Regions from separate parts of the Streptomyces sp. AB3(2024) genome, predicted to be linked through region 2. Evidence: riboswitches for the same ligand, from Rfam matches in the RefSeq annotation. Region 2 holds a riboswitch; each other region holds the start of a gene.
What was found. A riboswitch is a leader RNA that binds a small molecule or an ion and turns the genes downstream of it on or off. The one in region 2 is predicted to bind cobalamin.
Positions count from the first base shown of each region.

Region 1: it holds a riboswitch for cobalamin, as region 2 does, so the genes downstream of both, ACEPPI_RS37155 (ABC transporter substrate-binding protein) here and ACEPPI_RS24070 (acyl-CoA thioesterase) in region 2, are expected to answer to the same signal.
Region 3: it holds a riboswitch for cobalamin, as region 2 does, so the genes downstream of both, ACEPPI_RS01350 (energy-coupling factor ABC transporter permease) here and ACEPPI_RS24070 (acyl-CoA thioesterase) in region 2, are expected to answer to the same signal.

Region 1 is NZ_JBGWAB010000176.1:1,374-4,637, reverse strand. Features, by position in the region: tRNA gene ACEPPI_RS37160 (tRNA-Arg) at 1,004-1,087, shown strand; cobalamin riboswitch at 1,161-1,304, shown strand; gene ACEPPI_RS37155 (ABC transporter substrate-binding protein) at 1,339-2,340, shown strand; gene ACEPPI_RS37150 (FecCD family ABC transporter permease) at 2,337-3,264, shown strand, end outside.
Region 2 is NZ_JBGWAB010000067.1:9,163-12,426, reverse strand. Features, by position in the region: gene ACEPPI_RS24075 (SpoIIE family protein phosphatase) at 1-1,271, shown strand, start outside; cobalamin riboswitch at 1,334-1,570, shown strand; gene ACEPPI_RS24070 (acyl-CoA thioesterase) at 1,702-2,130, shown strand; gene ACEPPI_RS24065 (agmatine/peptidylarginine deiminase) at 2,273-3,264, opposite strand, start outside.
Region 3 is NZ_JBGWAB010000002.1:89,576-92,839, forward strand. Features, by position in the region: gene ACEPPI_RS01340 (hypothetical protein) at 1-513, shown strand, start outside; gene ACEPPI_RS01345 (flavodoxin family protein) at 545-1,267, opposite strand; cobalamin riboswitch at 1,382-1,600, shown strand; gene ACEPPI_RS01350 (energy-coupling factor ABC transporter permease) at 1,629-2,330, shown strand; gene ACEPPI_RS01355 (energy-coupling factor ABC transporter substrate-binding protein) at 2,327-2,698, shown strand; gene cbiQ (cobalt ECF transporter T component CbiQ) at 2,702-3,264, shown strand, end outside.

The DNA.
Region 1 (3,264 bases), on a different contig from region 2:
GGCGTCTGGGTCAGGGGCGAGGAGGTCCCCCGCCCGACAGCGCCCCGCCCCACCGGTCTCTCGTGCCCTGAAGGGCCCGGCGGGGCGGCGCCGTGCAGCTGCAGCCCGCAGCGTCCCCGCAAGTCAGGAACTGCTCGCGGATGATACGTCCACGCTATCCGCCACCACTGACAGCGAGGCCGGACCCGGAACGTGGAAGCGAAACGCGAGTCCGATCCCCGCGCTCGCCCCGCCCGCCTCCGGGTCCCGGAGCGGCTGCGAATGCGCGACCTGTGGGGCGGAACCGGGGCCTGATCACCGCGCCGGGATACCCGGACCCGCTGCAACCCTGCCGACCCGCAGGCTGCACGCCGCGGCCTCGCCGAGGGCGCCGATGCCGGCACTTGCCGCCGACCGGACGCGATGCTCGGCGTATCCCATCGTGCTCGGCCCTCAGGGTCCGCAAGGGCCTGAAGGCCCGAACGGGACGGCCGGCGGGGACGGGCGCGACGCGGTCTCTGCGGTGAACACTGAGCGTGGCGGTGGAAACGGCCGAGCCGTGGCCGCGACCCGGCTCGAGGCGCACGCGCATTGCGCTGAGCAGGCTGCCCGGGCCTGGCCTGATGGGCAGGGCAGCGGCGACGCGACCCTTGACCGGCTCGCCAACGGGTATACGGCGACACAGAGGGACCGGGCGTTCCGGCAGTGCATGAGCGACGAGGGATGGCCGCAGTAGCAGCGCACCCCGACCCGTCGGCGGGTCCGGGATGTGGACCGCTGATGTCTGGCACCAGGCGCGCGGCGCCCCTCCCGTGGGGAGCCGGGGGGGGCGCCGGCCCGGGATGGTCCGGTGACAGCACCGTAGACCCGCAGGCGGGGCGACGGTAGGCATATGACAGGGGGGATTCCGGAACAGTGGAACGGTCAGGCCTCCAACAGCAGCGCTCTACAGGATTGTTCGGAGTGTCGCGATCCGGCTCGTCACCCTTCCCTGGGGGTCGCATCGGCGGCAGTCGCCTCAGTCGAGGTCGGAGCAGGCTCGGAAACAGTGTGGCAGCGGTCTGCGAAACCGCGGGTCGGGTCACAGGCGCGACTCCTGTCGTCCCCTGCCGTTCGTGCGTGGAGCGCGGTGGCGGCCGGCTGCGTTGGACCTGTGGACCCCCGTTCGGGGGAAAGGGGGCATCTGGCAGACTTGTGCGGGTTGTCCCAGGCGGCGCAGGACAGGAAACCGGTGTGAATCCGGTGCGGTCCCGCCACTGTGACCGGAGCTCCGCCCACCCGCGGGCCCCGGGAGTCAGACACTGACGCGCCGCCTCTTCACTTCGACCGGGGACGAGGATCCCCCGGAGAGGCCTCGCCATGTCGCGTTCCCGCGCAACCCTGCGCTCCATCGCCGCCCTCGCCTTCCTGGTTCCGCTCGCCGCGTGCGGCGGGCCGGCCGACGGACCCGCCGGTGCGGCCCGGCCCGGCCCCGGAGCGCGGCCCGCGCCCGGGTTCCCGTACACCGTCACCAACTGCGGTGTCACCAGCACCTACCAGGCCCCGCCCGAGCGGGCCGTCACCATGAACCAGCACGCCACCGAGATCATGCTGGCCCTCGGACTGCAGGACCGGATGGTCGGCACGGCCTACCTCGACGACTCCGTGCTCCCCGCCTACCGGCCCGCCTACGACAAGATCAAGGTGCTGGCCGGCGAATACCCCTCCAAGGAGGTGCTCCTCGGAGCCGACCCCGACTTCGTGTACGGCGGTTACGCCAGCGCCTTCGACAAGGGCCAGGGCCGGGACCGTGAAGGGCTCGCCCGGTCCGGCATCGGCTCCCGGCTGAGCGTGGAGTACTGCACCCGGGGCCCGGTCGGCCTCGCCCAGCTGAAGACCGAGATCACCGAGGTCGCCCGGACCTTCGGCGTGCCCGAACGCGGAGCGGCCCTCGTCGAGGACGAGCAGCGCCGCGTCGACGCCGTCACCGCACGTCTGAAGGACGCGCCGAGGCCGCCCGTCTTCGTCTACGACTCCGGCGAGGGCTCCGCCTTCACCTCGGGCGGCAAGGGCATCGGCAACGAGATCGTCACCCTCGCCGGAGGCACGAACGTCTTCGCCGACCTCGACGACACCTTCGGCGACGTGTCCTGGGAGAAGGTCATCGAGCGCAAGCCCGAGGTCGTCCTCATCTACGACTACGGCGGCACCACCGTGGAGTCCAAGAAGCAGCGCCTGCTCAACGACCCGGCGCTGGCTCAGGTTCCCGCCGTCAAGAACCGGCGGTTCGTCGTGCTGCCGCTCTCCTCCGCCGTGCTCGGCGTACGCGTCGCCGACGCCGTCGAGTCCCTGGGCCGCCAACTGCACCCCGACGCCGCGTGAGGCGCCGCCGGACCGCCGCCGTCCTCCTGATCCTCGCCGCCGTTCTGGCGGCCTCGGCGGTGGCCGGGCTCGCCCTGGGGCCCGTACGGATCGCCCCCGGCCGGGTCCTCGACCTCGTCCTGGCCGGACCGGACGCGCAGGGCGGAGCCTTCGCCTCCATCGTGTGGGACGTCCGCATGCCGCGCGTCCTGCTCGGCACGGTCGTCGGCGCCGGACTCGCCGTCGCCGGCGCGGTGCTCCAGGCCCTCGTGCGCAACCCGCTCGCCGACCCCTTCCTGCTCGGCGCCTCCTCGGGCGCCTCCGCGGGGGCCGTGCTCGTCATCGTCTTCGGTACGGCCGCCGGCGCGGGCGCCGCAGGGGTCGCGGGCGGGGCCGGGGTGCCGCTCGCCGCGTTCGCCGGGTCGATGGCCGCGCTCGTCACCGTCTACGCCCTGGCCCGGAGGGGCGGCACCATGACCACCGGCCGGCTGATCCTGGCCGGAGTCGCCGTGCAGTACGTGCTCTCCGCCCTGACCAGCCTGGTGCTCGTACTGTCCGCGAGCCCCGACCAGATGCGCTCGGTGCTGTTCTGGACGCTGGGCGGCCTGGGCGGGGCCCGCTGGGACGAACTGGCCCTGCCCGCGGCCGCGCTGTTCGTCGGGACCGGTGTGCTCGTCACCCTGGCCCGGCCCCTGGACCTGCTGCTCGCGGGGGAGGAGGGCGCGCACACCCTCGGGCTGGACACCGGCCGGTTCCGGGCCGCCGCGTTCGTGCTCACCTCCCTCGTCATCGGGGTGCTGGTGGCCTCCAGCGGGGCGATCGGCTTCGTCGGGCTGATGGTTCCGCACGCCGCCCGGATGGTGGTGGGAGCCGGGCACCGGGCGCTGCTGCCCGTCGCCGCGCTGGGCGGGGCCGTGTTCCTGACGCTGGCCGACCTGTTGGCCC
Region 2 (3,264 bases):
GCACCACCCTGGACCTGGAGCGCACGGCCCGCGAGCTCGCCGACCTCGTCGTGGCCGACCTGGCCGACCTCGCCTCGGTCGACGTCCTCGACTCCGTGCTGGGGGGCGGCGTGGCGACGACGCCCGGACCCCGGACGGGGCAGGCGCTCTTCATGGCCCTCGCGGTGGCGACGTCCTACGGGACGGACGCCGTCCGCGCCGCGGACCCGGTGGGCGAGCGCACCACGTATCCGGCCGAGCGCCTGGTCACCCGCTGCGTGAGCACCGGGCGCCCCGTCCTGGTGCCGCGGATCACCGGGGCGGACCTGGCGCGCATCGCGCGCGACGAGGCCGCCGCGGACCTCCTCCGCCGGGAGGGCGCGCACTCCTACCTGGCCGTACCGCTGACCGCCCGCGGACAGGTCCTCGGCGCCGTCGGCCTCCTGCGCACCCGCAATCCGCTCCCCTTCGACCAGGACGATGTCACCCTGGCCGGCGAGCTGGCCACCCGCGCCGCCATCGCCATCGACAACGCCCGCTGGTACCAGCACGCCACCGACACCGCCCTGACCCTCCAGCGACATCTCCTCCCCCACCCCCCGCCGCGTGCCGCCGGTCTCCAGATCGCCTACCGCTACCAGCCCGCGGTGGCGGCCAGCGGGATCGGCGGCGACTGGTTCGACGCGATCCGTCAGCCCGGGGACAAGACCGCCCTCGTGGTCGGCGACGTGATGGGACACGGTGTCCACGCCGCCGCCACCATGGGTCAACTGCGCACGGCCACCCGTACCCTGGCGGACCTCGGTCTCGACCCGGCACGGGTCCTGCGCCACCTCGACCACATCACCGCCGAACTCGACGGGACCATGGCGACCTGTGTCTACGCCACCTGGGACCCGCACCGCTCGCGCTGCCGCGTCGCCCTCGCGGGCCACCCGCCCCCGGTCGTCGTCAGGTCGGGGCAGGCGCCGGCGCTGGCCGACCTTCCGGCCGGGGTGCCGCTCGGCGCGGGCGGCCTCGGCGACGCCGGGTTCACGTCCACCGTCCTCGACCTGCTGCCCGGTGACCGGCTGGTCCTCTACACCGACGGTCTCGTCGAAACCCGTGACGAGGCCCTGGACGACCGCCTCGACCTGCTCCTCAGCCTCCTCGCCGATCCGGATCTCCCCCCGGAGGCGACCTGCGACCGCCTCCTGGCCGCCCTGCGTCACCGTGACGCCACCGACGACGTAGCCCTCGTCATCGCGCGGGTACTCCCCCGTCCGCCCACCACCGGGGCGCGCCCGCACTGAACGGCGCTCCATCGGCGGTCGGTGGTGCCCCGGGCGCCGTGCGCGGGGCGCGGCGACGCCCCTAAGGTGTGAGGGCAGCTGGTTCGCCCCGTCCGCCAGGCGGGATGCGTCGCAAGAGGGAACCCGGTGGGAATCCGGGACTGCCCCGCAGCGGTGAGCGGGAACGACCGCCGTCATACGCACTGGGACCGGACAACGGTCCTGGGAAGCGACGGCCAGTAGGTGCCCGCCGGCGGAAGCAGGAGTGCCGGCAGGTGTGCCCGTGAGTCCGAAGACCTGCCGCTGCCCGTACGCGAAGACCGCGTACGGAGATCCCGATGGCCTCGTGGGCGGGCCGGCGGCAGCGGGCGCCTCGCGCGGCCCGCCGCTCCTGCGCGTCCGCGTCCGGCCCGTCGGGACCGCATCCGCACGACTCGCGAAGGAGAGTTCCGTGACCGCGGACATCACCACGGGCACCCGGGCCCACAAGTCATCTGCCGACTCCCGTGTCACCCTCGCCCACATCATGAGCGAGCACGACACCAACCTCTACGGGACCATCCACGGCGGTGTGGTCATGAAGCTGATCGACGACGCGGCCGCCGCCTCCGCGGGCCGCCATGCCGACGGTCCCGCCGTGACGGTGTCCGTGGACCGCATGACCTTCCTGGCCCCCGCCCGCGCGGGCGACCTCCTCACCGTCCACGCCACACTGGACCGCGCCGGCCGGACCTCCATGACCGTCGCCGTACGGGTCACCGCGGAACGCTGGAACGCGACGACCAGCCCGGCCACCGAAGTCGCCACCGCCCGCCTGACCTTCGTCGCCATCGACGCCGACGGGCGGCCGCGCCGGGTCCCGGGCCTGCTGGAGGGATAGCGGGGCGAGCCGGGCCCCGCGGCCCACCGCGATCCGCTCCGCCGGGACCTCGGTCTCCACGGCGGCCGCGCGGGCGCGTGAGCGCGGTGCCCGGCCGCGGGGTCGCGGGCCGGGCGCCGCGCTCCGTCGGGCGGTGGGGCCGTTACGGCACCGGCTGCTGCTGGGTGACGCAGTGGATGCCGCCGCCACCGGTGCCGAGGCGGTCGATGTTGAGCCGTTCGACGACGCGGCCCGGGAACAGGCGCGTCAGCGTGGCCCGGGCCGCCGCGTCGGCCTGGGTGTCGCCGAACTGGCCGCTGATGACGGCGCCGTTGCACACGTAGTAGTTGGCGTAGGAGGCGAGGAAGTCCCGGTTGGTGGAGCGGATCAGGTTGTAGTCGGGGCCCTGGAGCTTCTCGGCGGTCATGCGGGCACCGCCCGCGGTCGTCGCCCCGGACAGGACCTGGAACTGCTGGCGCGCGTCCTTGGCGTAGGCGTCGTTGTCCGAGGCCAACGGCATCTGGACGAGGGCCTTCCCGGGCGCGAGGAAGCGCGAGGTGGCGTCGACGTGGTCGTCCGTGATGTCCTGGCCGGTCACGCCGTCGAACCAGATCACCTTGGAGGCGCCGTAGGCGGCGCACAGCGCGGCTTCGATCTGCGCCTGCGACGCGTTGGGGTTGCGGTTGCGGTTCACCAGGCTGCTGCGGGTCGCCATCAGGGTGCCGGCGCCGTCCTGCTCGACCGCGCCGCCCTCCCCCACCAGGCCGGCGGCGGTGAACGGGACGCCGACGTAGGAGGCGATCCGCCCGGCGACCAGGGCGTCCTTGGAGTGGGTCTGCTTGTTGCCCCAGCCGTTGAAGTTCAGGCCGACCGCGTCCAGTCCGCCGGCGCCGTCGGTACGGAAGACCGGGCCGCTGTCGCGCATCCAGCAGTCGTCCACGGGGATGGTGGTGACGACGGTGACCGTCGAGCCGCACAGCTGGCGGGCCCTGGCGGCGCTGCCGGAGTTGGCGCACATGTAGACCGGCTCGTACTTGGCGATGGTGCGGGCGATGAGCGCGATGTCCGACTGGACCCCGCTGAGGCTGCCGCCCCAGATGGAGGTGCTGTCCGGCCAGGCCATCCAGGTACGGGTGTGGCGGACGTCCTCGATCG
Region 3 (3,264 bases), on a different contig from region 2:
CGCCCGCACCGCCGCCGGGCCGTGGCCCTGGCCACGGGTGCCCTGCTCACCGCCGGGCTCGCGCTCGCCGCACCGGCCTCGGCCGCCGCGTCCGCCGCTCCGTCCGCGCGCACCGTGACCCCGCTCGTCGTCAACGCCCGCTGGGGCGGTCACTGCACGTACGACCGGATCGTCATCGACCTCCGGGGCTCCGTGCCCCCGGTCACCGTCACACCCGTCTCCCAGCTGGTCTACGACGGGTCCGGCAAGCCCGTCCCGCTGGCCGGGAAGTACTTCCTGGAGATCCGCCTGCACCCCGCCGCCGGTCACGACGACGCGGGGCAGAACGTCTACCAGGGCCCCAAGCTCCAGAAGATCTCCCTCAGCAAGCTCAAGGGCCTCGCCCTGACCGGCGACTACGAGGGGTACGTGACCTTCGGCGCCGCCTTCGACACCAAGCCCGCCTTCACCACCTCGGTCCTCCACTCGCCCGAGCGGTACGTGGTGGACGTCGCGCACCCGAACACCTGCTGAACCCGGCGGCCCGGCCCGGGACGCCGCACCGCTAGCGGTGTTCCGGGTTCGGGAAGTCGAAGCGGCAGCCCGCGTCCCACAGGGAGCGCTGGTTGCCGTGTGCGGGGATGCCGCCCGCGCGCTTGAGGAGGGCGGCGAGGTGCATGAGGTTCCAGGACATGAAGGCCGTGTTGCGGTTGGTGAAGTCGTTGTCGGGGCCGCCTGATCCGGGATCCAGGTAGGAGGGTCCGGGGCCGGCCTCGCCGATCCAGCCCGCGTCGGCCTGGGGCGGAATGGCGTAGCCCAGGTGCTGGAGGCTGTAGAGGACGTTCATGGCGCAGTGTTTGACGCCGTCCTCGTTGCCGGTGATCAGCGCTCCGCCGACCCGCCCGTAGTAGGCGTACTGGCCGCGGTCGTTGAGCAGGGAGGAGCAGGCGTAGAGCCGCTCGATGACCTGCTTCATGACGGAGCTGTTGTCGCCGAGCCAGATCGGCCCGCAGAGCACGAGGATGTCGGCGTCCATGATCTGGCTGTAGAGGACCGGCCACTGGTCGCTCTCCCAGCCGTGCTCGGTCATGTCCGGCCAGACCCCGGTCGCGATGTCGTGGTCGACGGCCCGCACCAGTGAGGTCCGGGCGCCGGCCGCCTCCATGACGGCACGGCTCTTCACGATCAGGCCCTCGGTGTTGCTGGTCTCGGGCGAGCGCTTGAGGGTGCAGTTGACGTAGACGGCGGAGAGGTCCGAATAGTCGAAGCCCTGGGTGTCGGCAGCCATGCGCCCCACCCTTCCCGGGGCCGGCGGGGGCCGCCAGCGGACCGCGTCCGTCCGGGCCGCGCCGGGTGACGCCCGTACCGGATCCGGCCACCCGAACGGCCGAATCGAGGCGGGTTGTTACCGGTCCGCCCCGGCGACTAGGGTCAGCTGGCCTTGGTGTTCGGGAAACCGGTGGGAAACCGGTGCGGCCCTCGCCACTGTGATCGGGAAGTCCGGCTCTACTCCTGCGGGAAGCCACTGGGCCCGCGCGGGAGACCGCACGGCCCCGGGAAGGCGGAGCCAGGGCATCAGTACCCGTGAGCCAGGAGACCGGCCGGGGCGCGTCGTCCATCCACGAGGTGCTGGAGAGGTCTCTCTACCCATGCATATAGCCGAGGGGTTCCTGCCCCCCTTGCACGCGGTCGCCTGGGGCGCCGCGTCCGCCCCGTTCGTCGTCCACGGAGTCCGCGCCCTCACCCGCGAGGTGAAGGCCCATCCGGAGAGCACGCTGCTGCTCGGGGCCTCGGGGGCGTTCACCTTCGTCCTGTCCGCGCTCAAGATCCCCTCGGTGACGGGCAGCTGCTCTCACCCGACCGGTACCGGGCTCGGCGCCATCCTCTTCCGGCCCCCCATCATGGCGGTGCTCGGCACGATCACCCTGCTGTTCCAGGCCCTGCTGCTGGCGCACGGCGGGCTCACCACCCTCGGTGCCAATGTCTTCTCCATGGCCATCGCCGGACCCTGGGCCGGCTACGCCGTCTACCGGCTGCTGCGGAAGTCCGGTGCGCCGCTGATGGTGACCGTCTTCCTGGGGGCCTTCTTCGCCGACCTCGTCACCTACTGCGTGACCTCCGTCCAGCTGGCGCTGGCCTTCCCGGACCCGGGCAGCGGCTTCCCGGGCGCGCTGGAGAAGTTCGCGGGGATCTTCGCCCTGACGCAGATCCCGCTCGCGGTCAGCGAGGGGCTGCTGACTGTGCTCGTGATGCGCCTGCTGATGCAGTCCAGCAGGTCGGACCTGGTCCGGCTCGGGGTCGCGAAGCTGACCGGCGCGGCCGGCGCGCAGCAGGGGGCGGCGGTCCGATGACCCGCAACGCGAAGATCAACACCCTGCTGCTGTTCCTGGTGGCCGCCCTGGCCGTGCTCCCGCTCGCGCTGGGGCTCGGCGACGGCAGGGAGGAGCCGTTCGCGGGCGCCGACGCGCAGGCGGAGTCGGCCATCACCGAGCTGAAGCCCGACTACGAGCCCTGGTTCTCGCCGCTGTACGAACCCCCGTCCGGGGAGATCGAGTCGGCGCTGTTCGCCCTCCAGGCGGCGCTCGGCGCGGGCGTGCTCGCGTACTACTTCGGCGTGCGCAAGGGTCGCCGGCAGGGCCTCGCCCAGGCGGCCGCGGCCTCCGCGGCCCCGGGCGGGCCCGCCACCGGGTCCGCCACCACGACCGTGGCGGAGTCGTAAGCGGTGCTGCCGATCGACGTGGCGGCGCACGGCAGCCGCTGGCGGCGCCGTCACCCCCTGGAGAAGGCCCTGCTGGGACTCGGCCTGACCGTCACCGCCGTGTGCCTGCCGCCCTGGCCCGGCGGGCCGCTGGTCGCCGCGGCGACCCTGGCCGTGCTGCTCGGCCCGGCCGGCGTGGCGGGGCGGCAGCTGTGGCGGGCCTTCCGGGTGCCGCTCGGCTTCTGCGTGACCGGGGCGCTGCCGCTGCTGGTGTCGCTGGGCGGGCCCGCCGGATTCGTCTCCCTGGCGCCGGACGGACCCCGGCACGCCGGGGAGCTGCTGCTGCGCACCTCGGCGGCCTCGCTCGGCGTGCTCCTGTTCGCGTTCACCACCCCCGTCTCGGACGTACTGCCACGTCTGGTGCGGGCGGGGGTGCCCGCCCCCGTGGTGGACGTGGCCCTCGTGATGTACCGGATCGGCTTCCTGCTGCTGGACTCGATGGCGCAGGTCCGCCGGGCGCAGGCGGCCCGGCTCGGGCAGAGCGGCCGGGCGGCGGTGTGGCGTTCCCTGGCCGGGCTCGCGGCGAC